Regions from separate parts of the Ralstonia edaphi genome, predicted to be linked through region 2. Evidence: predicted binding sites of a transcription regulator. Region 2 holds the regulator's gene; each other region holds the start of a gene.
The links. The regulator HrcA, encoded in region 2, represses chaperone genes, less so after heat shock. The targets are predictions, from matches to a motif close to TTAGCACTCNNNNNNNNNGAGTGCTAA.
Positions count from the first base shown of each region.

Region 1 (10,123 bases), on a different contig from region 2:
CGAGCCGCCGAAGGCCGATCGCCACTGGATCAACGCCAACACGGTGCGCAAGAGCAGCAAGCTGATGCTGGCGGTGTTCGTGCTGATCTTCGCGCTGGGCGCCTGGGTGACGAACGGCTTCACCGATACGCGCATCACCGGGCCGGCGTCGGACTTCTCGGTGTTCTGGGGCGCCTCGCACATCGCCTTGCACGAGCATCCGCTGCACGCTTACGACATTGACAAGATCATGGTGGTGATCAACCAGTACGGCACGCTGGAAGCCGGCAGCGAGCGCATTCTGCCGTGGCTGTATCCGCCGACCTTCCTGCTGGTGGTGCTGCCGTTGTCGCTGTTGCCGCTGTGGCCGAGCTACCTGCTCTTCATGCTGGCCACCGGTTGGCTCTATGTGAAGGCCACGGTCGGGCTGCTCGGCGACAAGGTCGATGCGCGTCAGCGCGCGTGGATGTCGGTGGTCAGCTCGCCGGCCGTGTTTGTGACGGTGCTGATGGGGCAGAACTCCATGCTTACCGCCGGGCTGGCCGCTACAGCCGTGGCGTGGCTCGACAAGCGGCCCGTGTTGGCGGGTGTGGCCATTGGCCTGCTCGCCATCAAGCCGCAACTGGCGCTGCTGTTTCCGGTGGTGCTGCTGGTCACTCGCGCATGGAAGACGATGGCAAGCGCGGCAGTCACCGCCGTGCTGTTCGCGGCCATCAGCATTGCAGTCTGCGGCTGGGACACGGTGCCCGCCTTCTTTCAGAGCGCGCACTGGGCCGAGACCAACCTGGTCGAACAAGGCGGCACCGCGTGGTATGTCATGCCAACGTTCCTGGCGGCGGCGCGTGCAGCCGGCATCGGCATCAAGCTGGCTTACGCGATCCAGATGTCGACGGCCATGCTGGCGCTGCTGGCCACCGCCATCGTGTGGCGCCGCACGGCAGATACGGGCCTGCGTATTGCAGCGCTGGCCACCGCCACGCTGCTGATCTCGCCGTATGTGCGTGCGTACGAGCTGACGTGGCTCGTCGTGGCGATTGCAGGCTACGTCGGCCATGGGATTCGCTTCGGCCTGTCGAGCATGGAGCGCGGGGCACTGGTTGCGGCGTGGCTGCTGCCGGTGTTCGAGTTCACCAATCCGCTCTTTCATCTGCCACAGGTCGGACCGTTCTTCCTGGCGGCGATGATGGCATTGATCGTGCACCGAACGCTCACGCACGCGCGTGTGCACACCGCAGCCAAGCCCGGCCTCTCAGCCGCAGCAGGCATGCCGGCAGCGGTCAACACAAGCACCAGCGCATAACCATCGACAGACCAGCCATAGGCCTGCACACCGTCATCAAAGTTTGGGGGAAGTCATGCAGCCGAACCATCAAGACCCACACGACACGCCACTGCTTTCCCTCGTCGTGCCGTTCTACAACGAAGGCGATGCGCTGCATCTGTTCTTCGCCCGCGTGGTGCCGATCCTGGAAGCGATCGACAGCATGCACTTCGAGATCGTGTGCGTGAACGACGGCAGTGCAGACGACACGCTCGCCAAACTCGTCGCCGTATCGCAGACCGACGCCCGCATTCGTGTGGTGGACCTGACGCGCAATTTCGGCAAGGAAGCCGCACTCACCGCGGGGCTGGACGAAGCACTTGGCGATGCCGTCATCCCCATCGACGCCGACCTGCAGGATCCGCCGGAGCTGATCCCCACGCTGGTCGCGCACTGGCGCAAAGGTGCTGAGGTCGTGCTGGCGCAGCGCGCCAACCGCGCCTGCGATTCGTTCCTCAAGCGCGTGACAGCCGCCGCTTATTACCGCATCCACAACCGCCTGTCCGACCTGAAGCTGCCCGAAAACGTGGGCGACTTCCGGCTCATGGACCGCGCCGTGGTCAACGCGCTCAAGCAACTGCCGGAGCGGCACCGCTTCATGAAGGGCCTGTTTGCATGGGTCGGTTTCAACACGGTCATCGTGCAGTACGAGCGTGAGAAACGCAGCGCGGGCACGTCAAAGTTTTCCGGCTGGCGGCTCTGGAACTTCGCGCTGGAAGGCATCACGAGTTTCAGCACCTTGCCGTTGCGCAGCTGGACGTACCTTGGCGCGCTGGTTGCCGCGCTGGCCTTCTGCTATGGCGCTTTCATCATCCTGCGCACGATGATCTTCGGCGTGGTGGTGCCGGGCTACGCCTCGGAGCTGTCGCTGATGCTGTTCTTCGGCGGGTTGCAGATGATCGGTCTGGGAATGATCGGCGAATACGTCGGCCGCATCTATGACGAAGCGAAGGGCCGCCCCATCTACTTGGTCAAGCGCCGCTATCAGGAGCGCCGCCCGCGCAGCCGCGTCCCGAGCGTCAACAACCGGCAGGTGATCCCGATTGCGAGCGCTCGCCCGCGCCAGCCGCAAGGAGAACGCCAGCGCAGCCACGCGGCACGGCGCTGATGCCGACCGGAGACGCATCATGCGACATGCAGAATCGAGCGTCATGAACGCATTGGCAGGCGTGCTTCCGCTGCCGGATCGCATGTTGCTGATCCGCGTGTTCCGCTTTGGGGTGTCTGGGGTCGTCGCCACCGGCGTGCATGTGGCGATCGCCACGGCGCTGATCAGCGGCGTCTCGGCAACGCAGGTCACCGCCAACGGCGCCGCGTTTGTCTGCGCCAATGTGTGCTCGTACCTGCTCAATGCCCTGTGGAGTTTTTCGGCCAAACCGGCGCGCGCCAACTTCCTGCGCTTCTACGCCGTCTCGCTGTTGGGCCTCGCGCTGACGCTGGCAATTTCGTGGTGCGCGCAGACATTGGGCCTGAGCTATTGGGCGGGGCTGGCGGGCATCCTATCGACGGTGCCACCGCTAACCTTCATGCTGCACCGGTTCTGGACGTTCCGCTGACGCAGCTGCTTGCTCCGGGTCAGTCGGCGTCGCCGCTGTCGCTGCCGCCGTGCGTGCGGTCGAAGCGGCGCAGCGTGTCGATGCGCTCGCGCGTAAGCGGGTGCGACGAGAAGAACGCCGAGGCGTCGTCATCGCTGGCGGCGTCGGGCTTCTTGGCGGCATCTGCCTTGCGCGTGCCGCCGTGCGTGTCTTCCAGCGCCTGCAGCACATCGGCAAACGCGCCGACGGACAAGCCGTTCTCCTGCAGCAGCAGCGCGGCATAGCGGTCGGCATCGCGCTCGTAGTCACGCGAATAGCGCAGCGTCAGCAGAGCCGCCGGCACGCCCGACAGGATCGTCGAGACATCGCCAAACAGCAGCGCCGCCGTTGCCCCGATGGCCGACGACTGAATCACCTGCCGCAACCCGTGGCGATATTCAACGTGCCCAGCCTCATGCGCCAGCACACCCGTCAGGCCATCGCCCTCACCCACCAGCTTGACCAGCGCGTCGGTCACGACGATGTCGCCGCCCGGCAGCGCAAAGGCATTCGCGCCGATGTCGGCATCCCGAAACACGATGTGATACGTGTGCGTGGCCTGCGGCGGCCGGTGCAGCGCGGCAAACCGTGCGCGGATGCGGTCCTGCTGCGCGACGGGCAGCTTGCTGGGCCGGAGCCAGCGTTCGTCCATGGCTGTGAGCGTGCTGCGCCCAAGCTGTGCCTCGGCGCGCTGCGGCACCATATTGGCCACCACCTTGGCGCCCCACGGCAAGCCGTAGCGATACCCCAACGCCAGCACCACCACCATGGTCAGCAGCGCGCCCAACGCCAGCTTCCAGCTGTTCTGCGCCAGCACGACCCACCCTTCGCGATAGCCCGTGCGATGCAGCAGCGCATTCAGCGACGTCTGCTCCGCCGGGTCGTTGACCTCGCAGAAGGCGCCGTCCTCGAACGTAATCAGACGCGGAGCATGCTTGACGCGCTCCGACACCCGCAGCGTAGACAGCGGCGCACGGCGCAGTGGCGTCCCCTCGGGGTCGAACAGCACCGCCTCGCCCGCCTCGACGGCAAGGCGCACGGGTTGCGCGCGCGAAGTACGGCCGTCGAAGTAGGTCGCGAGGATCACAGCGGGGTGCCTTTGCCTTGCAGCGCGTTTACAGCGCGATATCGATGTCGTACCAGTCCACGGTGGCGTCGCCCAGGGCGCTCACCTTGGTGGTCTCGCCGGCCACGAAGGTGTCGAGCGAGCCCGACGCAAACATCGTCACGGATTCCAGCTTGTAGCGTGCAGTGCGCACACGTGCAAACGGCGTGAACAGGCCGACGGTGATCACGATCATCACCGCGTTCGACACGAAGATCCAGAACAGCTTCCCAGCACCCACCTGGCTCTGAAAGCGGTGTGCGCCCAGCGTCGTGTTGCTCCACACCAGGTTCTGCAGGCGCGACAGGACGTACGGCGTCAGGAACAGCATCGCCGCATACATGAACAAGCCGATGACGATGAAGCCGAAGATCTGACCAATACCAGGCGCACGATGGAACGACACCCCCAGCAGCAGCGACAGCACACCAGCCACCACAACGGCCAGCACCGCCAGACCGAATGTGCGCAGATAGACGCCGTAGAAATTGCCCGGCGTGGCCGAGAAATCAAACGGCACGGTGCCGAAGCGCGTGTTCTTGTGCTGATAGCGCTTGAAACGCTGATGCGCCAGCGGCGCCAACAGGTAGAGCGAAAACACGCTCAGGATCGGCCACACCAGGAACACCATGTAGCCCTCGGCATCCTTGCCCGTAAAGGCGAAGCGCAGCCCGCGGTAGCTGGAGTTGGCCATGCGGAAGCGCAGCGAGCGTACGAGCAGCCACGGAAACGCAGCGGCCATCAACGCAAGCAGCACCAGCCCTACCGCAGCTGACGAATGGCCGAGCAGGTTAAACGCCAGCGCCAGCACGAAGATGATCGCGCGGCCCTTGAGAATGGCGATCGGGCTGCCGTGATAGTCGAAGCTGGACCCGGCCAGCTGGGTGTTGCGATAGAAATACTGCAGCGTGCGCACCTTCGCCCAGGCCGAATAGATGCCCAGCGTGACGATGGTCAGCAGCAGGTTGACGATCCAGATGCGGAAGTATTCCGAGCCGCTGCCGATAAAGCGCAGCCGCAACGGTTGCGGCGCAGCCGGAGCGGGGGCGCCGCCCAGGACGGACTCGCGTGCGATGTCGTTCATCTGTTTTCCCTTCCCTGAGTTGTTGTCGTGCCCCGCTTCAGGACGCGTATCGATATTCAACGACGCTGAGGCTCGCGGGTGGGCCGATTGTAGCGAAGCACACTGCATTGCTGCGTTAACACCGTCTTAACAAATGCAGGCAACAAAAAACCCCGAGGGCTCGCACCCACGGGGTTTTTTGCTTGGAACAGCCATCCCGGAGGATGGCCGGGCCAGGGCCGGTACGGCAAATTACATCATGCCGTCCATGCCGCCCATGCCACCCATGCCGCCCGGCATTGCCGGAGCTGCATCGTCCTTCGGCAGTTCTGCCACGGCGCAGTCCGTCGTCAGCATCAGCGAAGCGACCGAAGCGGCGTTCTGCAGCGCGGTGCGGGTCACCTTGGTCGGGTCCAGCACGCCCATTTCCACCAGGTCACCGTACTCGCCGGTGGCGGCGTTGTAGCCGTAGTTGCCCGAACCTTCGATCACCTTCGACACCACAACCGAAGCCTCGTCGCCAGCGTTGGTGACGATCTGGCGCAGCGGCTCTTCCATGGCGCGCAGCACGATCTTGATGCCGGCGTCCTGGTCAGCGTTGGCACCCTTCAGACCGGAGATCAGTGCACGGGCACGCAGCAGTGCAACACCGCCACCTGCCACGATGCCTTCTTCCACGGCAGCGCGGGTCGCGTGCAGAGCATCTTCCACGCGGGCCTTCTTTTCCTTCATTTCGACTTCGGTGGCAGCACCAACCTTGATCACGGCAACACCGCCGGCCAGCTTGGCCACGCGCTCTTGCAGCTTCTCACGGTCGTAGTCCGAGGTCGCTTCTTCGATCTGGGCACGCACTTGCTTCACGCGGGCTTCAATGTTGCGGGCATCGCCTGCGCCATCGATGATCGTGGTGTTTTCCTTGCCGATTTCAACGCGCTTGGCTTGGCCCAGATCGTTCAGGGTTGCCTTTTCCAGGGTCAGGCCGACTTCTTCAGCGATGACCTGGCCGCCCGTCAGGATGGCGATGTCTTCCAGCATGGCCTTGCGGCGGTCGCCGAAGCCCGGAGCCTTGACGGCAGCGGTCTTCAGGATGCCGCGGATGTTGTTCACCACCAGCGTTGCCAGGGCTTCGCCTTCGACGTCTTCAGCGATGATCAGCAGCGGACGGCCAGCCTTGGCCACTTGTTCCAGCACCGGCAGCAGGTCGCGGATGTTGCTGATCTTCTTGTCGAACAGCAGCACGAACGGGTTGTCCAGCTGAACAACTTGCTTTTCCGGGTTGTTGATGAAGTACGGCGACAGGTAGCCGCGGTCGAACTGCATGCCTTCCACGACGTCCAGCTCGTCGGCCAGCGACTTGCCGTCTTCCACGGTGATCACGCCTTCCTTGCCGACCTTGTCCATGGCTTCAGCGATGCGCTGGCCGATGGATTCGTCGCTGTTGGCCGAGATGGCGCCAACTTGAGCGATTTCCTTGCTGGTGGTCGTCGGCTTGCTGATCTTCTTCAGCTCTTCAACAGCGGCCGTCACGGCCTTGTCGATGCCGCGCTTCAGGTCCATCGGGTTCATGCCAGCGGCAACGTACTTCATGCCTTCGCGCACGATCGACTGGGCCAGCACCGTTGCGGTGGTGGTGCCGTCACCGGCGTTGTCGCTGGTCTTGGAAGCGACTTCCTTGACCATTTGCGCGCCCATGTTCTGCAGCTTGTCCTTCAGCTCGATTTCCTTGGCGACCGACACACCGTCCTTGGTCACGGTCGGGCCACCGAAGCTGCGCTCCAGCACCACGTTGCGGCCCTTCGGGCCCAGGGTCACCTTGACTGCGTTGGCGAGAATGTTCACGCCTTCGACCATCTTGGCACGTGCGGCGTCGCCGAACACTACGTCTTTAGCTGCCATCTTGAGAATCTCCGAAATCTTTGGATGTTGCCCGCGCGCTCAGTCAGCGGCGCCGGCAATGAGGATTGGGTTACAGGTAAGCGATGCGACGGAGCGCGTGCTTACTTTTGCACCACGGCCATGATGTCTTCTTCGCGCATGACCAGGACTTCCTGACCATCCACCTTGACGCCCTGGCCGGCGTACTTGCCGAACAGCACGCGGTCGCCGACCTTCACGTCCAGCGCGATCGCATTGCCCTTGTCGTCTTTCTTGCCCGGGCCGACGGCCAGCACTTCGCCTTGATCCGGCTTTTCAGCGGCGGCGTCAGGGATGACGATGCCCGAAGCGGTCTTGGTTTCGTTGTCCAGGCGCTTCACGATCACGCGGTCGTGCAAAGGACGCAGGTTCATACACAACTCCTCAATGCAAAGTGAGTGTTTATTCACAAAACGCGCCGCAGAACGCGGCGCCTCGGGAAAGCATCGGGGACTGGAGGTTTGTTAGCACTCCTGTCCGGCGAGTGCTAATTATAGGGACGGGGTATTACGATTTCAAGAACGGGGGGAGCAGAAGTTTGTTGTCGAGATTCACTGAATCTGGAACTTTGGTCACTCAATTTGGAACTCTCGGACGCAGGCAAACACCATCCGAGCCCACAATCTCTCTAACTTCAAATACTTAGAGCTCACTAAAGCTGCCAGACCCAACGCGGCGGCTTTTGCCCCGGCGCGGCATTCCTCGTCTGCGGAGCGTTCCTACATCGGCAACGAAGGGGGCCCGGAAATGCGGGTTTCCCCTGAAGAGGCAAGGCAGCCAGCGCGGCCGGGATATCGACCAGCACTAGCTCCATGTCGCTTTAGTGATTTATTTACCACTCACACTCAATAGCTCGGAGGCGCACTGTGGCGCGGCCGTCGCGTCCCGCTCGATCAGCTTCGCGCCGTCGCCCTCTGGCAACTTCGGCCAGCGCTCGCGGCTACCGTCACCGACCGACACCGTTTCAGGTTCGTGTTTACCATACGAGACCGCTCAGATACGTTGTAGTCGGGCTGGCGTGGGCCTGTCATGCTTGATAGGCAGCGACGAATGCCTTCATAGCGCGCCTTGCGATAGATTCGAGTTGGGTTGGAGGCACGTTGTCGAGTGCATGCAGCAGAAACTTCAATAACAGCTCCGACTCCAGTAGCCCGCACAGATGCGCAGCAGCCACTTCAGGGTCATCGCGACGCAGTTGCCCTCTTTCCATGGCCGAGGCCAGAAATTGCGTTGTCAGGTCCATGTACGGCTTCACTGTCCGCGCATATATCGTTGCCCCCAACTTGCTATCGGCGGGGGTGGAAAAGACCAGCCTGCGAAGCGCCTGAAAGCGCGACGAATACACCGTTTGCAGCAGCCGTACTCCAAACGCGAACAACAAGTTTTCTATGCATTCTGCTGAGGCATCCAGCTGTTCCAGAACTCCGCCTGTTTCCTGTGCTGTAGCGGCAATGATGACTTCGTAGTACAGCTCTTCCTTCGACTCGAAGTAGCTATACAGCGTGCCCTTGGAACACTTGGCGCGCTCGCTGACGTGGGACATTAGGGTTCGCTCATAACCCTGTTCGAAAAACACTTCCGTGGCGGCGCTCAGTAACTGCAGCCGCTTCTGTTCCGTCTTAGTCCGCACTGCTCCCCCTTTGTCGAACTGATGAGTTCGATTTTGCCCGAGCGATGGTACACTTCAAAATCGAACTGATCGGTTCGATTTTAGACTAGGAGGGAATCAATGCCGGAAATAGATCACATTCGTAAGCCCAAGCCTCTGCGGTTGTGGGACACATACGCCTTCCCCGCTGTGTACTTCGCCTTGTTGGGAGCGATATTTCTTATCCTCTATTTGGCTTCGCTGTGGAAGCACGCTTAACGTGTGGGTAGCGCTTCACCTCCCCGTTTTTCGTATCCAAATAGCTGGTCCGGAGATGCGAGTAATAGGATGAGGCGCCCCCAACTCCGTTGAGGGCGCCTTTGTAATCCGGACGTCTACTCCCTAGAACTTGTGGCGCATGCCAATCAGTGCGCCCGTCTGGCCACTACCGGCCAGCACCGTGCCGCCGCTGCCCAGCGCGAGTGACGAGCCGTTCCGATTCAGCGCGCGGGCGGCGGTGAAGTACAAGTCGGTGCGTTTGGAGAGCGCGTAGTCAGCCTGCACGATGAAGAGCCACGGATCCTGATTGTTTGCGCGGTTGTCCAGGTAGTAGGCTGAGCCGGTCACGGACCAGGCGGGTGTGAAGTTGTATGTGGCACCCAGCCAGTACATGTTCGAGCGCACCGCCGTGGTCAGTGCCGTGCTGCCGGTCGAACCACCGTACTGCGAACGCGCCCAGCGATACCCTGCAACCAGCTTGACAGGTCCAACCGCAGTCGCCGCGCCGACGGCGACGTTCTTGTTGGACAGGTCTTGCGAGGCCACGCTGGAACCCTGCGTCTGGTCATACGCCACGGCAAAGCTCGTCGCGCTCATCGCATAGGCGAGTTGTCCGCCGATCTGCCGGCCGGCCTTGCCGGCACCTGCGATCTCTCCGCCGAAGCCGGCATCCCAGCCCGTGCTGTACGTCGCCTCGACCGTCAGGCCGCCGAAGAGGCCGAGGTACTTGATGGAATTGTCGATGCGCTGGGAAAACACCGGGTCCATCGACGTAATCGAATAGCGCGCTGCAACGCCCATCAGGTCGTACGTCTTGGCGAAGTCGTAAATGGGCGCATCCTGGCGGCCGAGCGTGACGGTGCCGGCGCTGCCCTGTAGCCCGACATAGGCGCTGCGGCCGAACAGGCGCGAGGTGCTGCCGGTGCCGTTGGCGAGCGTGCCCGTGTCGAGGTTGGTGCCGTTCTCCAGCAGGAACAGCGCCTTCATACCGCCGCCGAGGTCCTCCACGCCGCGCAGGCCGAAGCGTGAGCCCGACTGGTTGCCTGGCTGCATGCGCACGACGGATGCGCTGCCGCCGCCTGTTTTGGGCACGTTGTTAATGACCTCGATGCCGATGTCGGCCACGCCGTAGAGCGTGACACTCGATTGCGCGTGCGCGAAGCCAGCGGTCATGCCGGCGGCCAATGCGGCCAGTTGTAGATGACGTTTCATGATTCCTCCTAGGTTTATTTGTAGGTAAGCAGGCAGCACCCGGCCGCCGGGCGGCTCGATGCCCGGAAGCCGGAGAAGAAGAACAAAA
Region 1 covers NZ_CATWHI010000006.1:14,586-24,708, reverse strand. Annotated here, with positions in the region: gene R2669_RS20330 (glycosyltransferase family 87 protein) at 1-1,279, shown strand, start outside; gene R2669_RS20325 (glycosyltransferase family 2 protein) at 1,335-2,408, shown strand; gene R2669_RS20320 (GtrA family protein) at 2,428-2,856, shown strand; gene R2669_RS20315 (M48 family metallopeptidase) at 2,876-3,961, opposite strand; gene R2669_RS20310 (YjgN family protein) at 3,990-5,063, opposite strand; gene groL (chaperonin GroEL) at 5,295-6,938, opposite strand; gene groES (co-chaperone GroES) at 7,040-7,330, opposite strand; gene R2669_RS20295 (TetR/AcrR family transcriptional regulator C-terminal domain-containing protein) at 7,984-8,586, opposite strand; gene R2669_RS20290 (porin) at 8,947-10,035, opposite strand.
Region 1: a site for HrcA is predicted at 7,421-7,447, ahead of groES (co-chaperone GroES). Genes of this name have one in related genera too.

Region 2 (10,123 bases):
CAGCGATTCGTCGTCGTTCAGCTCGCGCAGCGTTTCCAGGATCTTGTCGAAGCAGGCCCAGTCGCGCGCGGCGCGGCCGATGCCGCCATACACGACGAGGTGCTTGGGGTTCTCGGCCACATCCGGGTCGAGGTTGTTCTGCAGCATCCGGTAAGCCGCTTCGGTCAGCCAGCTCTTGCAGTGCAGCTCGGTGCCACGGGGGGCCCGGATTTCACGCGAGGCGTCGTAGCGCGGATCGTTGGTCAGGTGGGCAGCGTTGGTCGGGGCGTTCATGTGAGGTCTCCTGCGAACTCCTTTGTCATGGAGCGCATCTTATGTTGTATATACAACTTAGGCAAGAAAACTTTACAAGCTAAGAGCAAACCCTGATGATGACCGCCATCCGCACATCACATCCGCGGCCACCGCCGCACTGCAAGCCACGCCCATGTCACACGACCCGTCCGCCAGCACCCCCGCCTTCCAGCGCATCAAGGAAGACATCCTCACGCGCATTCGCAGCGGGGAGTGGCAGGAAGGGGAAATGATTCCGGGGGAGACGACGCTCGCGCAGACCTTTGGCGTGTCGCGCATGACGGTCAATCGCGCGCTGCGTGAGTTGACCGCCGAGCAGATCCTCACGCGCGTGCAAGGCTTGGGAACGTTCGTCGCGCAGCAGAAATACCAGGCGACGCTGGTGGCGATCCGCAATATCGCCGAGGAGATTGCAGCGCGCGGCCATCGGCACCGCGCCGAACTGCACAAGCTGGAACGCGCCCGCGCCAACGAGGCGATGGCAGCTTCGTTTGGCGTGCCCGCCGGCCGCGTGCTGTTTCATTCACTGATCGTGCACTTCGAAAACGACCTGCCGATCCAGGTGGAAGACCGTTGGGTCAACGCGGCGTTGGCGCCGGAATACATGGAGCAGGATTTCACGCAGACCACGCCAAACGCCTACCTGATGCGTGCCGCCCCGTTGCAGGGCGTGGATTACGGCATCGAGGCGCGCCTGCCCACCCGTGAGATCGCCGAAATGCTGCACATGGACGTGCGCGAGCCCTGCCTGATGCTGCGGCGAAAAACGTTGTCGCAGGGTCAGGTCGCGTCCGTGGCGACCATGTGGCATCCGGGCGGGCGTTATCAGTTCACGGGCAGCTTCTGAGTCTCGGTCAGCTGCGGCCCTTCCAGGGCACCACGCGCGCTTCGATGGCGCGCATGGCCAAGTCGAACGCCCATGCAATCGCGCCGATCAGCACGATGCCCATCACCACGAGGTCGGTGCGCAGAAAGCTCGACGCATTGAGCACCATCTGCCCCACGCCCACGGTGGCCGCCACCATTTCCGCCGCCACCAGCGTGGTCCAGCCGAAGCCGATGGCGATGCGCAAGCCGGTCAGGATCTCGGGCAGCGCCGCCGGCAGGATCACATGTCGCACCACCTGCGTGAAGCTCGCGCCAAGCGCATACGCGGCGTTGATCTGCTCAAGCGTGGCGCCGCGCACGCCGGCACGCGCGGCCATGGCAATCGGTGCGAAGCAGGCAAGATAGATGACGACAATCTTGGCGCGCTCGTCAATGCCCAGCCAGATGACCACGAGCGGCAGGTACGCCAGCGGCGGCAGCGGGCGATAGAACTCGATGGGCGGATCCAGCAAGCCGCGCGCGGTGCGGGAAACGCCCATCGCAAGGCCGATCGGTATGGCCGTCACGGCAGCCAGCGCAAACGCACCGAACACGCGCAACGCGCTCCAGCCCAGATGCGACGCCAGCGGCTGGCCGCCTTGAATATCGCCATGCCAGGCATCGATGAATGCGCGACCGACGGCCTGCGGTGAAGGCAGGAACAACGGCGGCACCCAATGGAAGGTGGTCGCCGCCCACCAAAGCAGGAGCAACGCCGTCACCGACAACACGCTGAGCCCCAATGCGCTGCCCTCGCCTGGCAGACGATAGCCGCGCAGCCTGCGCGCCGGCCTGCTGGAAGGCGGCGCTGCATCGACGGAGGCGCGCTGCAGCACGGGAGTTTCGAGCGCGCTCATGCGAGCAGCTCCTCGGGGGCATGGTGGATCAGCGCCAGTACACGCTCGCGCCAGGCAATGAATTCCGGCGACGATTTCACCGCGCGGGCGTCGCCGCCTGCCAGCGACTGCCGCGAGAACGGCAGATCGAATGTCTGCACGATGCGACCCGGCGATGGCGACATCACGATCAGGCGCGTTGCCAGGAACAGGGCCTCCTCCACGTCGTGCGTGATGAAGAAAACGGTCGTGCCGGTGCGTTGCCAGACATCGAGCACCAGCGTCTGCATGGTCTCGCGCGTGAACGCGTCGAGCGCGCCCATCGGTTCATCCATCAACAGCACGCGGGGCTCGGTCGCCAGCGCACGGGCAATGCCAACACGCTGCTGCATGCCGCCGGACAGGGCATAGACGGGCGATGCGGCATGCGCTTCAAGGCCGACCAGCCGGAGCAACTCCAGCGCACGTGCATGCCGCGTCCTGCGGTCGACACCGCGCAGCTTGAGGCCAAGCGCCACGTTGTCGCGCACGTTCAGCCACGGCATGAGCCCATAGCGCTGGAACACCACGCCGCGGTCTGCGCCCGGCCCATCGATTTCGCGGCCGTCCAGGAGAATCTGCCCCGACGTGGGCGCCACAAAACCCGCAAGACAGTTCAGCAGCGTGGTCTTGCCGCAGCCGGAGGCACCCAGGGCCACGACGAACTCGCCGGCGTTGATCGACAAATCCACTCCGGCCAGGGCGCGGGTGGTGCGGCCGTGCGCGTCGATGTAGTCGACGCCCAGGCCGCGCACATCGATGCGGCTCATCGCGCTGCGGTGGCGACGGCCTTGTTGCCCGCGTTGGCCGCACGCTGGACAAAGCGCGAGTCGATGGTGGCACCGTAATCCGGCAGCACCGTCTGGATCGTGCCCTGCGTCTTCAGAAACTGCGCCGTGGCCAGCAGCGATTGCGCTGCGCCCGACTGCGCGCCGCCGCCCAGCCAGCGCTTGGAAGCCTGCTCCGCCGCATCCGGGAAGGCATACAGCGCAAGACTTGCCGGCACATCCGCCGCCGTCGCGCCCGACGTCTTGGCCACGGCTGCCACCTGCGGCGAGGTCGCCGTCCACGCGGCCTTGTTGTCGCGATAGGCCGCATCGGCCTTGGCCAGCACTTCGACAAACTTGGCGATGAACTCGGCATGGTCGCGCGCAAACTTGCGGTCCGCCACGAAGCCATCAAAGGTCGACTTGCCGGTGGCGGCGGCGATCTTGCCGGAGGTGGTCAGCACGGTGCCGTTCTTCTTCACCTTGGCGAGCACCGGATCCCAGATGAAGGCGGCATCGACATCGCCCCGGTCCCACGCGGCCGACAACTCCTGCGGCCGCAGGTTGACGACCTTCACGTCGCGCGGCTCGAGCCCGGCTTGCTGCAGCGCCACCAGCGCATGGAAATGCGAAGTCGACACATACGGCACGCCCAAGGTCTTGCCCTTCAGATCAGCCACGCGCGACACGCCGCTGCCGTTGCGGGCAACCAGCGCTTCCGCATCATTGATGTTGTCGAGAATCCAGAACAGCGACAGGTCCACGCCCTGCGACACGCCGGCCGCAATCGGACTGGAGCCCGCTTCGCCGATCTGCACGGAACCCGACGCGATGGCGCGCACCACGTCGGCGCCGCTGGCGAGTTGGCGGTACGTCACCTTATAGCCGGTGGCACGCTCGACCTCGCCCGTCGCCTGGGCGTAGCGCCAGGGCAGCACCATGTCCTGATAAGCGATGACGACCTCGCGGTCCGCTGCGCGCGCAGGCGCCGCCCCAAGCAACGCGAACGAAATGGCCGCAGACATCGCTGCAGCCAGCAAACGGGAAAAGGAAGAACCAGCCATGAAAGACTCCGGCAGAAAAGATCGCGCACATGCGCCGGAGTCGATTGTGAGAGACGGCAGCGTGGGCTGTCGTCGAAGAAAATCGGCTGAGCTTATGCAGCTCGCAGACAGAACAACCGGGAGATCAATATTGGCTGAGCGTGCTGGACAGCAGCTTGGCCGTGATATCCACAATCGGGATCACGCGCTCATACGCCATGCGCATCGGCCCGATCACGCCGAGCGTGCCGACGATCTTGCCGTCCACCTCGTACGGCGCGGTGATGACCGCCATGTCTTCGTGCGGCACAAGGCTGCTTTCGCCGCCGATGAAGATCTGCACGCCCTCGGCGCGGCTCGATACGTCGAGCAGTTGCAGCAGGCCGGTCTTCTGCTCGAACACGGCAAAGAGCCGGCGCAGCTTGTCCATGGACGAAGACAGGTCTTCCACATCCAGCAGCTTGCGCTCGCCCGAGATGACGACCGGATCTTCTTCCGAGACGGCGCTGCTGCCCGCCTCCACGGCCGCCTGCATCAGCGCCGTCATGTCGGCCTGCAGCGCAGAGAGTTCACCCCGCAGGCTTTCGCGCACCGCGTCGAACGTCTGGCCGCCGTAGTGCGCGTTGATGTAGTTGGCCGCCTCCACCAGCTGCGACGGCGTGTACGGCGTATCGGTATGGATGATGCGGTTCTGCACATCGCCTTCGGGCGTGACGACGATCAGCAGGATGCGCGACTCCGACAGCCGCAGGAATTCTATCTGCCGGAACGCATGCGTGCGGCGCGGCGTCATCACGATGCCGGCAAACTGCGAGAGGTTGGACAAGGTTTGCGCCGCCGCCGCAATCACCCGCTGCGACGATTCCGACCCATGCGAGGCCAGCTGCGTGCGGACCTGCTCGGCAATCGCGCCCACCATCTGCTGCGCCATGCGGTCTTGCGTGCTCAGCACATCCAGCGGACTGGCCGTCAGCATCGTATCGACAAAGAGGCGGTAGCCGCGCGGCGTCGGCACGCGGCCAGCCGAGGTGTGCGGGCTGGCGATGAAGCCCATCTCCTCCAGGTCGGACATCACATTGCGGATGGTGGCCGGCGACAGATCGAGCCCCGAATACTTCGACAAGGTGCGCGAGCCCACGGGCTGGCCCTCGGCGATATACCGTTCGATCAGAGTCTTGAGGAGGATGGTGGCGCGTTTGTCCATGATTCTTCAATTTTACGCAAAATCGGCGCCCGGCTACGGGTGATGTCGACGTTTCTCCACGAAACACGCGCTGACGTGGCGACGGTCATATCGATATGGTGTAATGCGCGCATGTCGATTCCCCCGTCCGCCGTGGCCCCGCAAGCTCCCGCCGCCTCGTCCGTTTCGCCTTTCAAGACCGTTGCGCTGGTCGGCCGGTATTCGGCCGCCAACATTGCCGGCCCGCTCATGGAGCTGGCATCGTGCATTGCGGGGCGCGGGCATGACATTGTGTTCGAGCGCGAAACGGCGCTCAACATCGGCGTCCAGGACTACCCCGCCCTGCCGCCCGAAGAGATGGCGCGCCACGCCGATGTGGCCGTCGTGCTCGGCGGCGACGGCACGCTGCTCGGCATCGGGCGCCACCTGGCCGGCGCCAGCGTCCCCGTCATCGGCGTCAACCACGGGCGGCTCGGCTTCATGACCGACATCCCGTTCGACGACGTGCACACCGTGCTGCCCGACATGTTGGCGGGCCGCTACGAGGCCGAAACCCGCACGCTGCTGCAGGCCCAGGTCGTGCGCGACGACGAAATCATCTTCTCCGCCCTCGCCTTCAACGACGTGGTGGTCAACCGCTCGGGCACCTCGGGGATGGTGGAACTGGCCGTGTCGGTCGACGGCTTCTTCATGTACAACCAGCGTTCGGACGGCTTGATCGTTTCCACGCCGACGGGCTCGACGGCGTATGCGCTGTCCGCCGGCGGGCCGATCCTGCATCCGGCGCTCTCGGGTCTGGTGCTGGTGCCCATCGCGCCGCACTCGCTGTCGAATCGGCCGATCGTCATTCCGCACGACGCCGAGGTGGTCATCCAGGTCACCAGCGGGCGTGATGCCAGCGTCAACTTCGACATGCAGTCGCTCACGTCCCTGCTGCCCGGCGACCGCATCGTGGTGCGCCGCTCCGAGCGCACGGTGCGACTGCTGCACCCGATCGGCTACAACTACTACGCCACGCTGCGCAAGAAGCTGCACTGGCACGAGTACCCGACCGAAGACAACCGGCTCTAAGAACCTGCCCATGATCCTGCTGCGCGGCCCGAACTTGAACCTGCGATGCCCGCCGTACGCGTGTACGGGTGCGCTTCTCGCTTCAACCTCGAGCCGCTCGCTACGAATCATGAGCAGGTTCTAAAAACTTTTCGCTCACCGCTTCCATGCTGCGCAGCCTCACCATCCGCGATTTCGTCATCGTTCACGCGCTGGATCTCGATCTGGCCGACGGCTTTACCGTATTCACGGGCGAAACCGGCGCGGGCAAATCCATCCTGATCGATGCGCTCGCGCTCACGCTGGGCGAGCGCGCCGATGCTGCCGTCGTGCGCGAAGGCGCGCCGCGCGCCGACATCACGGCCGAGTTCGACGTGCATCCGCATGTGGCCGCGTGGCTCGAGGCGCATGAACTGCACGACGACGAGGGCGTGATCCTGCTGCGCCGCACGGTGGATGCCGCCGGCCGCAGCAAAGCCTTCATCAACGGGGCGGCCGTTACGCTGGCGCAGCTGCGCGAAGTGGGCGAGCAACTCGTCGACATCCACGGTCAGCACGCGCACCAACTGCTGCTCAAGACGGATGCCCAGCGCAGCCTGCTCGACGCCCACGCGGGCCTGGAAGGCGCCGTACGCGTAGTCGGCGAGCACTTCCGGGAATGGCACGCCGCGGTGCGCGCACGCGAAGCTGCCGAGCAGCAGTCGCGCGAAGTCCAGCTCGAACGCGAGCGCATCGAATGGCAGGTCAACGAATTGCACAAGCTCGCTCCGCAACCCGGCGAGTGGGAAGAGATACAGGCCGAGCATCACCGCCTGTCGCACGCGGCCAGCCTGATCGAAGGCACGCGCGCGGCGCTGGACGGTTTGTCTGAATCGGAAGGCGCGGTGATCACGCAACTGGGCGCGACGCTCCATACGCTGCGCGAACTGGCCGAGATCGACCCGGCGCTTGCCGATGTGCTGGCTGCGCTTGAGCCGGCCGAGGTGCAAATCCAGGAAGCCGTGCACACGCTCGCGCGCTATGCCGACCGCGCGGAGCTGGATCCGGATCGGCTGGCCGAAGTCGACGCGCGCATGCAGGCGCTGCACACCATGGCGCGCAAATACCGCGTCGCCCCGGAAACGCTGCCTGCTGAACTGGCTGAACGCCAGGCGCAACTGGCAGCGCTGCAAGCGGCATCCGACCTCGATGCGCTGCAGGCCCGGGAAGAGCAAACCCACGCCGCCTATATGGCGGTCGCGCAATCGCTGTCGCGCGACCGCGCCAAGGCCGCACGCGAGCTGGCCGACGCGGTGACGGGCGCCATGCAGGGCCTGTCGATGGCCGGCGGGCGCTTCGACATCGCGCTGCACGCGTTGGAGCATGGCGGCGCGGCGGGACTGGAGCAGGTCGAATTCCTCGTTGCCGGGCACGCGGGCGTATCACCGCGGCCGTTGGCGAAGGTCGCTTCGGGCGGCGAACTGGCGCGGATCAGCCTGGCCATCTCGGTGATCGCCAGCGAGGCCAGCCCAACGCCCACGCTGATCTTCGACGAAGTGGATTCCGGCATCGGCGGTGCGGTGGCGGAAGTCGTGGGCCGACGCCTGCGTGAACTCGGCATGCGCCGCCAGGTGCTGTGCGTCACGCACCTGCCGCAAGTAGCCGCACTCGCCAACCACCACATTCAAGTCGCCAAGCAGACGGTGGCGGGCAGCACGCGGTCCGACCTCGTGGTGCTGGACGCCACCGGCCGCGTGGACGAGATCGCCCGCATGCTCGGCGGCGCGTCGCTGACCGATACCACGCGACGCCATGCAGACGAGATGCTCGCCGCGGGCCGTGCGCAATCGGCGCAGGGACCCTCTGCGCGGAAATCGCGCCGCGCGGCACAGTGATCGCCTATACCGGAACCACTGCTGCCGCGGTTGGCGCCGAGGTTCCGGCTGCACAAGTCTCAGATACCCTCTACCGAATCCAAGGAGAACTTCATGGTTCGCATGGCCCAATCATTGACTGCCCGCCCTCGATCCCTGCTGTCGTCCGGCAAGCCTGCGCTGGCGATGGCCCTCGGCCTGTGCCTGCTGGCCGCGTGCAAGTCCGTGCCGGCCGTTGATCCTGGCAAGCCACCCGCCATGGACCCCACCTCGACCAACACCCAGCCGCCGGCCGCCGTGTCGGCTGCACACAATCTCGGCGACGTCATCATCGGCCTGAGCACGCCGACCACCTCGTCTGCCACCGTGCAAGGTCTGCTGGATGCTGCAGGCGCGCGCGCAACGCCACGGCTGGCTTTTGCGGTAGTACGGCCGATGTCAGGTGGATTCTGGGTGGTGCGCGCCAGCTCGGGCGATGCATCGGCCACGCTGGATGGCGCGGTGACAGCGTTGCGCGGCACGCCCGGCATCGCTTCGGCCGACCCGGATCGCATCATGAAAATCCAGCGCTGAACCGCCGCAACGCCCTTCACACTGTGAATATCGGGCGCCGTCTGGCGTCCGGTTTCCCCCTCATATTCGCGCCCCGCAGGCCCGTATCCTGCTGTGGCCGCATCGCACAGACCGGCTTTTTTCCCTCGCAAACGTGATCGGCCATCGCCGCCACATCAAGCGGGCGAGTCGCGTGCTACCTTTGGTTTTTGTGTAACGGTCTGTCAACGATCACATCGTGACGACGTTTCTGATGACAACGAGACACCACGGAGCACGCGCTGATGACCCCCTCCCTCTTCCGGTTGAAGTCTTGGCTCCGCGCAGGCGCCAGCCTTGCCTGTCTTGCCTGGGTGATGGGCAGCCAAGCCGCCACCGCTGCCACGCCGCAGCCGCAATACACCGGTGACCTGATCATCAAATGGCGCGACGACACGAGCGGTACGCGCAAGACACTGTCGGCCAGCGAGGCGACCAACCGCTTGCTGTCGGTAGCGCAGGCGGCGGGCAGCACGCTGCAGGTCAAGCGCACGCTGGCCACCAATGCGCAGCTCTTGCGCACCGGCCTGACGGATGCCGCCAGCATCCAGGCCACCGTCGAAAAGATCGCCAAGGACGCCCGCGTGGCTTACGTGGTGCCCGATCGCATCCTGCGGCCCAACACCATTCCGAACGACCCGCTGTTCGCCACGCAAAACAACCTGGCTTCGCCGACACTGGTGCCGGGCGGCATCAACGCGGCTTCGGCGTGGAGCATCACGCAGGGCTCGACGGGCATCGTGGTGGCGGTGGTGGATACCGGCTATACCGATCATCCCGATCTGTCGGCCAAGATCCTGCCGGGCTACAACTTCATTTCGGACCCGGCTCGTGCCGGGAATACCTTTGGGCGCGGGACGGATGCACATGACCTGGGCGACGGCGTAACGAGCACGGATGTCGCCAACATTCCCGGCTGCACCAGCAGCGACATCGCAAATAGCAGTTGGCACGGCACCGAGGTCAGCAGCGTGCTCGCCGCCCAGACGAACAACGGCGTCGATATCGCAGGGGTCGGTTGGAATACGCCCATTGTGCCGGTACGCGTGTCCGGTAAATGCGGCGCGCTGCTGTCCGACACGGTGGACGGCATGTTGTGGGCAGGCGGCATCAACGTGTCTGGCGTGCCGACCAACGCCAACCCGGCACGTGTGGTGAACGTGAGCCTCGGCAGCACCACGCAGTGCTCCGCGGCAGAACAGGACGCGGTGAACCAGTTGGCCGCACGCGGCGCCATCGTGGTGGCAGCCGCCGGCAACGAAGCCGCACAGACCGTGGACGCGCCCGCCAATTGCACAGGCGCCATCGCCGTCACCGCGCACGTCGACAGCGGCGAGAACGCAAGCTACGCGAACGTCGGGCCGCAAGTGGCGCTGTCAGCGCCAGGCGGCGGCTGCGGCAACTCGAAGGTCATCACGACTACGACTCCGGCGACTTGCGCGGAGCCCGTCTCCGTTATCAGGGCCGACTCCAACGATGGCACGCAAACTGTCGGCAACCCCACGGTCAAGTCCGTGGCTGGTACGAGCTTCTCGACGCCGGAAACAGCGGCCACCGTCGCGCTGATGCTGAGCGTGCAACCGCAGTTGTCGAATGCGCA
Region 2 covers NZ_CATWHI010000002.1:971,057-981,179, forward strand. Annotated here, with positions in the region: gene hutU (urocanate hydratase) at 1-273, opposite strand, end outside; gene hutC (histidine utilization transcriptional repressor HutC) at 428-1,141, shown strand; gene R2669_RS09760 (ABC transporter permease subunit) at 1,149-2,018, opposite strand; gene R2669_RS09765 (taurine ABC transporter ATP-binding protein) at 2,015-2,806, opposite strand; gene tauA (taurine ABC transporter substrate-binding protein) at 2,803-3,867, opposite strand; gene hrcA (heat-inducible transcriptional repressor HrcA) at 3,992-5,050, opposite strand; gene R2669_RS09780 (NAD kinase) at 5,162-6,100, shown strand; gene recN (DNA repair protein RecN) at 6,247-7,953, shown strand; gene R2669_RS09790 (hypothetical protein) at 8,047-8,505, shown strand; gene R2669_RS09795 (S8 family peptidase) at 8,769-10,123, shown strand, end outside.

Region 3 (10,123 bases), on a different contig from region 2:
GCAATGACCACGCCCTGCACGCCAGGGCATTCGAGCTTGGGCAGCGTGTCGGCGGCGTGGTGGGCGAAGCTGGCGTCCACCTTTTCCTGATCCTTCGGCAGCGCCACCCAGGTCTGGATGCCGTGCACGCGGGCGCCCTTTTCGCGCCCTTCCGGCGACGAACGCTCGGAGTGGACGATGCCGTTGCCGGCCGTCATCCAGTTGACGTCGCCGGGCGTGATCGTCTGCACGCTGCCGAGGCTGTCGCGGTGGACCATGCTGCCGTCAAACAGGTACGTGACGGTGGCCAGGCCGATGTGCGGGTGCGGGCGCACGTCGATGCCCTCGCCGGGGGCGAAATCCACGGGGCCCATGTGGTCGAAGAAGATGAACGGCCCGACCGTCTGGCGCGCCGCAGACGGCAGCACGCGCTTGACCGAGAAACCGCCGAGGTCCCGTACGTGCGGGCCAATGATGTGCTGAATGGAAGTCATGGCGGGAAGCTCCTCAGGCGCGCTCGGCAAGCTCGGTCTCGACGCTGATCTCGACTTCGGTCATCAGCTTGTGAACCGGGCATTTGCCGGCCACGCGCAGCAGGTCGGCGCGCTGCTCGTCGCTCAGGTCGCCGTGCAGGGTCAGCACCGTGCGCAGTTTGTAGCGGCCCTGGCGCTCCTGGCTGCCGTCGTGCTCGACGGCCACGTCGATCGCGTCGAGCGGGTACTTGCGCTGACGCGCATAGAGCGAGACGGTCAGCGCCTTGCAGCTGGCCAGGGCCGCGTCGAAGTAGGCGTGCGGGTCAGGCGCGCTGCCCTCGCCGGCGGGCTTGGGCACGTCGGTATAGGTCACGCCTTCGGGGAAGGTGACCTTGTGACGGAAAAGGCCTTCGGTGTCCTTGCTGACGACGATGGTCATGGGCGGCTCCTGTAACGGTTTCAGCGATGTCCGGGCAGTGTAGCCAACTTGCGTGACGGCTCGGGAGATGCCCCTACGTGCGTCACGCATCGCTTTCAGGGGCGCGTTGATCGCTCGACATTGCAGACATGGCAATTCGCCCCACCGATTTGGATGGAAACGCTCAAGCGGCGCGGTTTTCCGCCGATCTTCCGGTTAGAAGACATCCGCCCTGAAACCGCCCCGCTTACGCGTCACCTGCATGGTTCCACGCCGGCCGCTTGTCGCCATTGCCGGCGGCATCGGCTTTCTCCTCGTCCTTGTTGGGCTGACCGTGATGGTCGGCTGGCTGCAGCATTGGCCATGGGCGGTGAGGCTGGGCACGGACCGCCTGCTGATCGTGTTCGCCACGGGGATCAACCTGGCGCTGCTGGGCGCTGCCCTGGGAGCGCTGCTCATCGGCACGGTACGGCCGGGCGCGCGCTGGGCAGATCCGGCTGCGCGCGGGCTGAGCGGCGCGGTGGCGTTGCTGTCCACGCTGCGGCTGGCCGAGATGATCACGGGATGGCCGATCGGGCTGGACTTTCCTGACGTGCACGCTTGGCTCGACCGCCAATGGGTCACCGGATGGATTGGCGGCATGCACCCGAGCCACGCGCTGGCGATGGCCGCATCGGCGATCGCCCTTGGCCTTGTGCCGACGTTGCGCAAGCCACACCGCGCCCGGTGGTTTTGGGGCCTCCTCGGCCTGGCGATGCTGCTCTGCGCGGGTGACCTGCTCGGCCGCGCCATGGCGCTGGAATATCTGTACCCGGCGTGGCTGCGGTGGCGCGCCTCGGACGCCGCCGCCCTCTGCTCGCTGCTGTTGGTCACGGGTGTGGTCTGCGCCGCGGTGGCTCGGCACCCGGGCCTGTTCCGCCTGCGCTTGTCGCCAGAAGACACCATCGTCTGGATCAGCGGCGGCTGTGTCGTGCTGGCGGGCCTGGGCGCCACCATCACGGCATTCATCATCCAGGTGGACAGTGCCAGCCTGACTTTCGGCACCACGCGGGCACGGGCCCTGTCGAGCTACGCTGAGGAGTTCGACCAGTTGCTGGCCATGCGCGCGGAAAGCCCGCGCCTGGTGGCCGCCGCCACGCACATCCAGGAGGTGCTGCGCCATCCGGCCGACAACGCGGCGCGCCTGCGCAGCCAGAGCGCGCTCCAGGCGTATCGCGAGCAAGGCTACTCGTACCTGCAACTGCGGACGCTGGCGGGCGAGGGCATCGTCAGCCTGGGGACGCAGACGCTTGAGCCCGAATTGTCGATAGTGCTGCACGCTGGCCTCGCGCCCGAGCGCATCACGCTGCAATGGGTACACGGTTTTGCCATGCGCACCGAAACGCCGGTCATGGCAGACGGCATGCAGGTCGGCTGGCTGGTCGCCGAACAACCGCTCGCCCACATGACAGGCCGCTACACCAACCAACGCGGCATCGGAAAGACCGAAACGCTGGCGATCTCGGGCTTTGATGCGCGCGGCCGCGCCATGTCGTTCCCGCAGCGCTTCGATGCGTACGTGTTCGAGTTGCCGCCGCTTACGGTAGACCACCGCCCCCTGCCATCGCGCCTGGCGCTGGCGGGAGAGGCCGGTTACGGCCAGTGGCAGGACATCCACGGCATGCCGACGTCGTTTACCTACACACCGATCGGTCACACGGGTCTGGCGTTGATCAGCAAGATCGCCAGCGCCGAGCTGTACGCACCGATGCGCGTGCAATTCGAGCGGCTTGCGGGCTTCATGCTGTGCCTGATGATCGGCAGCGTGCTGGCCATCCGCCTGACGGTGCGTCCGTTTGCCAACCGGCTTGCCGCGTCGGAGCGCGCGCTGCGCACCGCCAACGAGAGCCTCGAGCGCCGCCGGGACGCCCTGCGCGCCAGCCGCGAGCAACTGCGCCTCGTGGCGGACAACGTGCCCGCGCAACTGAGCTACGTCGACCCCGACGGCATCGTGCGTTTTGCCAGCCGCACCCTGCTCGAAGCCTTCGGCCGCAGTGAAGACGAGATGCTGGACCGCCACGTACGCGACATCTACACCGCCGAGGACTACCGCACGCTGCTGCCCTACATGACCGAAGTGCTGGCAGGTTACCCGGTGCAGTTCGAGATCCAATCCATGCGCACGGGCGTGCCCCGCTACCTGAGCGGCCACTACTATCCTGATTACGATGATCGCGGCACGCTGCGCGGCTATTTCTCGGTGCTGCAGGATCTGACGGCGCGCACGAGTGCCGAACTGGCCCTGGCGCGCAGTGAACGGGCACTCAAGCTCGTGCTCGACAACGCGCCGCTGCTGGTGTCGCACATCAACCCCGACGGCGTCTTCACCTTCTGCAACGTCACGCATGCCCGCTGGCTCCAGCGTACGCCCGAGGACGTCTGCGGCCAGACGCCGGAACGGGTGTTCACACCGGGCACGTACGCCTTGCTGGCGCCGTACCTGGTGCGCGCCCAGCGAGGGGAATCCGTCGAATTCGAGATCACCGCGCCCTGGTACGAAAAGCCGCACGCCAACGGCCCCCGCAGCCGCACGCGACATTTCCGCGGGCAGCTCGTCCCCGATGCCGGAGAAGCGCATGACGGCCGCTGCGGTTTTTACGCCTTCGTGCAGGACGTGACCGAAGCCAAGCGCAGCGAGATGGAGCTGTCGCGCATGGCGCGCTTTGACGCCCTCACCGGCCTGCCCAACCGCTACGACCTCTACGAGCGCCTGCGCGGCGCCCTGGCGCGCCGTCAGCGCCTGCCGGCCCCCCTGGGCGTGCTGTACCTGGACATCGATCACTTCAAGCACATCAACGACACCTACGGCCACGCCGCCGGCGATACGGTGCTGGTGGAGGTCGCCCAGCGCCTGCAACGTGCCGTGCGCCGCACCGACACCGTCGCCCGCCTCGCAGGTGACGAATTCATCATCCTGCTCGACCCCATCGATGCCCCGGATGATGCGCTGCACACCGCGCAGAAGATCGTCGGGGTAATCCGTCCGCCGATCCACCTGCCGGATGGCACGGTGCTGCACGTCACCACGAGCGTTGGCGTGGCGTGCCCCGGCCCCGATGTGCGTGACCCTGACGCCGCCTTGCGCGAAGCTGATCGCGCACTTTACTGGGCCAAGTCGCGCGGCCGAAATACGGCGGCATAGGGCAGAACCGATACCTTCGGCTGCGGTCTATGACTGGGTGTGACGCCCTATTTGCTGCGGCGCAAACATCACACTATTGAGCACAAGACCCTGATTTACGGGAACTATTAACCGGACAAAAATGTCCTATTAGCACTCATCCGGTTGGAGTGCTAAGATGCCTTTCCAAACCTCCACTGGATTTCGACAGGAGTCCTGAGTGAACGCAGTCATCCCCGTGAATACCGTTTCCGCAATCGCCACCCAGCCGTCCGGCAACGCCGGTAATGGGTGGGCGCTGGCGTTCCCCGGCAACCTGGGCAACATCGACGCCTACATCCAGAGCGTCAATCGTGTGCCGATGCTGTCGGCCGAGGAAGAACAGCGTCTGGCCCGCGAATACCGCGACAACGGCAATCTCGATGCCGCACGCCGTCTGGTGCTCTCGCACCTGCGCCTGGTCGTGTCGATTGCGCGCGGTTACCTTGGCTACGGCCTGCCGCACGCCGACCTGATCCAGGAAGGCAACATCGGCCTGATGAAGGCCGTCAAGCGCTTCGACCCGGATCAGGGCGTGCGTCTCGTCTCGTACGCGATGCACTGGATCAAGGCCGAGATGCATGAGTACATCCTGAAGAACTGGCGCATGGTGAAGGTGGCCACCACCAAGGCCCAGCGCAAGCTGTTCTTCAACCTGCGCAGCCACAAGCAGGATGCGCAGGCGACCTTCACGTCGGACGAAATCGACGCCGTGGCCGCCGAACTCAACGTCAAGGGCGCCGAAGTGCGCGAGATGGAAACGCGTCTGTCGGGTGGCGACATCGCGCTGGAAGGGCAGATGGACGACGGCGAAGAGTCCTTCGCTCCCATCGCTTACCTGGCCGATACGCACAATGAGCCGACCCGCGTGATCGAGGCGCGCAGCAACGACCGCATGCAAAGCGAAGGCATCGAAGCCGCCCTCGCCAAGCTCGACGATCGCAGCCGCCGCATCATCGAAGCCCGCTGGCTGAACGTGAACGACGACGGATCGGGCGGCTCGACGCTGCACGAGCTGGCTGACGAGTTTGGCGTGTCGGCCGAGCGCATCCGCCAGATCGAATCGGCCGCGATGAAGAAGATGAAGGGTGCGCTGCAAGCCTTCGCCTAAGCTGACCGCCTCGCAATGAAAAGCCCGCCAGATCGGCGGGCTTTTTCTTTGGGCGGTGGCGGGAGATCAGTCGGCCAGCAGTTGCTTGATGTCGTGCGCGATCGGCTCCGGGCCCTGGCCGTGCTTGATGAACAGGCGCAGGTTGCCCTTCGGATCGAACATGTAGCTGCCGGCGGTGTGATCCATGGTGTAGTTGTCGGGGGAGCTGCCCGGCACCTTGCTGTAGAACACCTTGAAGTCGGACGCGACCTTCTTCAGCTCCGTCTCGTTGGCCGGACGCAGGCCGATGAAGCGCGGATCGAACGCGGGCACGTACTTGGCCAGCAGGTCTTGCGTATCGCGCTCCGGGTCGACGGTGACGAACAGGACCTGGACGCGGTCGGCGTCTTTGCCGAGGGTGTCCATCACGGCGCGCAGCTCAGCCAGCGTGGTCGGGCAGACATCGGGGCAATGCGTGTAGCCGAAGAACATGACAACGACCTTGCCGCGGAAATCTTCGAGCGTGCGGCGCTTGCCGGTGTGGTCGGTCAGCGAGAAATCGGTGCCGAAGCTCTTGGATCCGGTGATGTCGAGGTTCTTGAAGGCGGGCTTGTCGCTGCACGCTGTGAGCGCCAGCACGGCGACGGCCAGCATGGCGAACAGCGCGGCGCGGAAGTGTCGGAAAGAGAGCATGGTCATCGTGTTGAAAGCAGACCGCCTAGCGTAACGCCAACGGCACATGCCTGGTGGCGCCCCTGTGCGTCACAGCGCCGCGCTTTGCGTAAGCGCCGGGCCGAACTTGAAGTAGTGGTCGACCAGCAGCGCGGCAAACAGGATCGACAGATAGATGATCGAGTAGCGGAAAGTCTTCTGCGCCAGCGCGTCGGAGTACTTCCGGTACATGCGCCACGCATACGAGAGAAAGCCGAAGCCCAGCACCAAAGCGGTGACCAAGTAGATATAGCCGCTCATGCCGTAGACGAACGGCAGGATGGTCGCGGCGATCATGATCAGCGTGTACAGCAGGATGTGCAGCAGCGTGTATTTCTCGCCGTGCGTGATCGGCAGCATCGGCAGGCCGGACTTTGCATAGTCGGCGCGGCGATATAGCGCGAGCGCCCAGAAGTGCGGCGGTGTCCAGGTAAAGATGATCAGCACCAGAATCCAAGCTTCGGCCGGCACGCTGTTGGCGACAGCCGCCCAGCCCAGCGCCGGCGGCATCGCCCCCGAGAGACCGCCGATCACGATGTTCTGCGGTGTGGCCGGCTTGAGCAGCAGCGTGTAGATGATCGCGTAACCGATGAAGGTGGCGAACGTCAGCCACATCGTCAGGTCGTTGGCGAACACGTGCAGCGTCCACATGCCCGCACCGCCCAGCACCACCGAGAACACCAGGATCTGCCGCGTGCCCAGCTCGCCGCTGGCCGACGGGCGCCAGGCCGTGCGGCGCATCATCGCGTCGATCTTGCGCTCGACCAGGCAGTTGATGGCGAAGGCAGCGCCGGCAAACAACCAGATGCCGACCGCGCCGCCGATCAGCACCGGCCACGGCACCATGCCCGGCGTGGCCAGGAACATGCCGATCACGGCGCAGAACACGGCAAGCTGCGTGACGCGCGGCTTGGTCAGCGCCGCATACTGCGATGCGGTCGTTCGCCAGCCAGGAAGTTGAGTGGAAGTTGTTGGGGTTGCCACGGTATTCATAAAAAACGGTCAGACAGCGTTCAGACGACGGCAGCCGCCACAGGCATCGGCGCCCGCGCTTGTGCGAGCCCGATCAGGTAATGCAGACGCACCATCAGCAACAGCAGCACGGCCGCGCCGCCGTTGTGCGCCACGGCGGCCAGCAACGGCCACCCCAGCACGATGTTCGAAAGGCCAGTCGCCAATTGCACGGCCAGCACGACGAGCAGCACCGTCGCGACACGGCCAATGCCGTCGATGCGGCGTGCACGCACGCCAAGCCATGCCAGGTAGCTCAGCACGACGACCGCAAACACGCGGTGCGTCCAGTGGATGGCGACCAGCGCATCGTGCGAGATGAAATCGCCGCCGGCAGTCTTGCCAAGTTGGCGCCAGAACGTGAAGCCGTGCGCAAAGTCCATCGGCGGAACCCACTGGCCGTTGCACAGCGGAAAATCGGTACAGGCGAGCACAGCGTAGTTCGTGCTGACCCAGCCGCCCAGCGCAATCTGCACAACGAGCAGCACGAGCCCGATGGCCGCCGCCATGCGCAACGACGCGCCACGCTCATCCACCACACGCGGCACGTCGTTCTTGCAGCCGAGCCAGATCAGCGCGGCCAGCAACGACATGCCGAGCAGCAAGTGCGTCACCACGATGGCCGGCTGGAGCTTGAGCGTGACGGTCCACGCGCCAAACGCGCCCTGCACACACACCAGCGCCAGCACGGCCGTCGCATACCACGGAGACTGCTTCAGCTCCTTGCGCTTCACCCACGCCAGTACCACCAGCGTGATGATCAGCACGCCCAGCGCGAGCGCAAAGTAGCGGTGCGTCATCTCGATCCACGCTTTCATCCATGTGACGGGGCCACTCGGCATGGCGGCCTGTGCGGCATGGATGTCGTCACGTGCGTGGAACGGGTTGGACGTGCCATAGCAGCCCGGCCAATCCGGGCAACCGAGGCCCGAATCCGTCAGCCGCGTGAAGCTGCCGAACATGATCAGGTCCAGCGTGAGGAAAGCGGTGATCCACACCAGCTTGCGGTACTTGTTGCGATCCCCCTTGACCAGCACGTAGCACAGTGGGATCAGCGCGATCAGGATGCCGATGGAAGCGAGTTGCAGCAGCATGGCTTATCCGATGCGCGAATACTTCAAGAGCCGCGTCATGTCTCCGCGCACCTTTTTCGGGTCCGGATCTTTCGGGAACTGCATCATCAGGTTGCCAAGCGGATCGACCAGGAAGAGGTGATCTGTCGGCGGCGTCTTGCCGTCGGCCAGCCAGTTCTTCGGCAGCTCGGGCGCGCGCAGGAAGCGCACCGCACCGTAATCGTCGTTGTAGGCCTTGATCAGGCGCGGGTCGATTTCACCGCGGTCGGTCACCAGCCAGACGGGGACGATGCGGTCGCGATCCGGCCCCTGGCCGATGCGCAGCTGGCGCATGGTGAACAGCTTGCGCGCGCAGTTGTCGTCGCAGGCGCTGCCATCCACGGACACCATCAGCCATTTGCCCTTGAGGCTGGCCAGCGGCACTTCAGCGCCGTGCTCGTCCTGGACCATCAGGCTGGCCGGAATAGGCCGCTGCGGATCGACAAGCGCGCCGTACGCCGCCTTGCCGCCGGCTGGGGTGAAGACGTAATACGCAAGGTACGACGCGATCACCGGGGAGGCACACACCAGCAGCAGGAACAGCATCATCAAGCGGCCGCGGCGAGTGCGCGCGTCGATGCGGGGGTCTTCGGACGCGCCCAGTGTGCCGGGCGCGCCGGGTGCGGATTCCTGATTCACCATGTGATTCCCAATACATTCAGCTGCGGCACTAAGCCGCAACGCAAGTTCGTGTTCAAGCGGGCTCTGACGTGCCCGTCAAGCGGCGATAACGCCGCACGCTGTAGAAGACCATCAGCCCGAGCACCGCCGCCGCCATCGCGAACCACTGGAATGCGTAGCCGTAATTGCGGTCGGCGCCCAAGTCTGCGCGCGGCCAATCGCGCAACAGGCCGTCCTGCGCGTCGGATTGCTGCTGCACCACGAACGGTTGGAGCGGCACGCCGATTTCGCGCGAGAAAGCGTCGAGGTCGATATTCTGCCTAAGTCGCTGGCCGACTTCATCCGCGCCGTCCTTGCTGCCCAGACTGAAGACCCGGCTGGCATGCGGCACGGCCATCCCTTCGACCTGCACTTCGCCCGCCGGCGTGGTGTACGGCGCGATGCGCGTGCGGTCGGCCGCATCGCGCGGCAACCAGCCGCGGTCGACCAACACGGCGCGCCCGCCGGCGCCTTCCAGCCTCAGCGGGATGAGCACCTCGAACCCGGGGCGCGACACGCCATTGGTGACGTGCGGGCGGTTCTCGAGCAGCACCGTGTGCGCCACGTCGAACGTTCCGCGCAGCAGCACCGGCCGGTACATCACGGAATCTGCCGCCACGGGCTGCGCCGTGACGCGCTGGGGAGGCGCGTTTTCCAGCGCCACGATGCGGGCCTGGCGCTCGATGCGCTCGTGCGCACGCGAAAGCTGCCAACGCCCGAGCGAGCACGTCAGCGCGATCAGCGCCACACCCCCCAGCATCGGCACAGGCGCGAACCAACGTCGCATCGGCACGCGCACGGTCATTGCGCGGCCTCGGTGCGATAATGCCCGGGAGCCATTTCCAACCCGTCATTGCCCAACCCGCAGCCCTCCATGCGCATCGTCGTTGCCATTGCGTTCCTGTTGATCCTCGGCAGTCTTGCCTCCGCGCTGTTCTTCCTGATGCGTGACAAGGGCCACAGCAACCGCACCGTCCGCTCGTTGATGTTCCGCGTCGGTTTCTCGATCGCGCTGTTCATCTTCATCCTCGTCGCGAACCGGCTGGGGTGGATCCACAGTACCGGCATCCAATTCGGCCAGTAACCAACGACAACGCCGCCACGCCGGAAAAACGAAAACGCCGCAGCGGTGTCCCGTCTGCGGCATTGTCTTCGCCGGCCGTTGGCCAGGTCATGGAGCGACGCTGCGCCGCCCCAACCCGATGCTGTCTTACAGCCAGTACACCACCACGTACAGGCCCAGCCACACCACGTCCACAAAGTGCCAGTACCACGCAGCGCCTTCGAATGCGAAGTGATGCTCCGGCGTGAAGTGGCCCTTGATCACACGCCCGAGCACGACCGACAGCATGATCGCGCCCATCGTCACGTGGAAGCCGTGGAAGCCCGTCAGCAGGAAGAACGTCGAACCGTAGATGCCCGAGGTCAGCTTCAGGTTCAGTTCGTGATAGGCGTGAATGTATTCGAACG
Region 3 covers NZ_CATWHI010000003.1:339,737-349,859, forward strand. Annotated here, with positions in the region: gene R2669_RS11995 (pirin family protein) at 1-473, opposite strand, end outside; gene R2669_RS12000 (OsmC family protein) at 487-891, opposite strand; gene R2669_RS12005 (diguanylate cyclase domain-containing protein) at 1,133-4,051, shown strand; gene rpoH (RNA polymerase sigma factor RpoH) at 4,287-5,180, shown strand; gene R2669_RS12015 (SCO family protein) at 5,247-5,852, opposite strand; gene cyoE (heme o synthase) at 5,922-6,863, opposite strand; gene R2669_RS12025 (COX15/CtaA family protein) at 6,884-7,975, opposite strand; gene R2669_RS12030 (SCO family protein) at 7,979-8,635, opposite strand; gene R2669_RS12035 (SURF1 family protein) at 8,688-9,458, opposite strand; gene R2669_RS12040 (twin transmembrane helix small protein) at 9,528-9,737, shown strand; gene R2669_RS12045 (cytochrome c oxidase subunit 3) at 9,864-10,123, opposite strand, start outside.
Region 3: a site for HrcA is predicted at 4,181-4,207, ahead of rpoH (RNA polymerase sigma factor RpoH). Genes of this name have one in related genera too.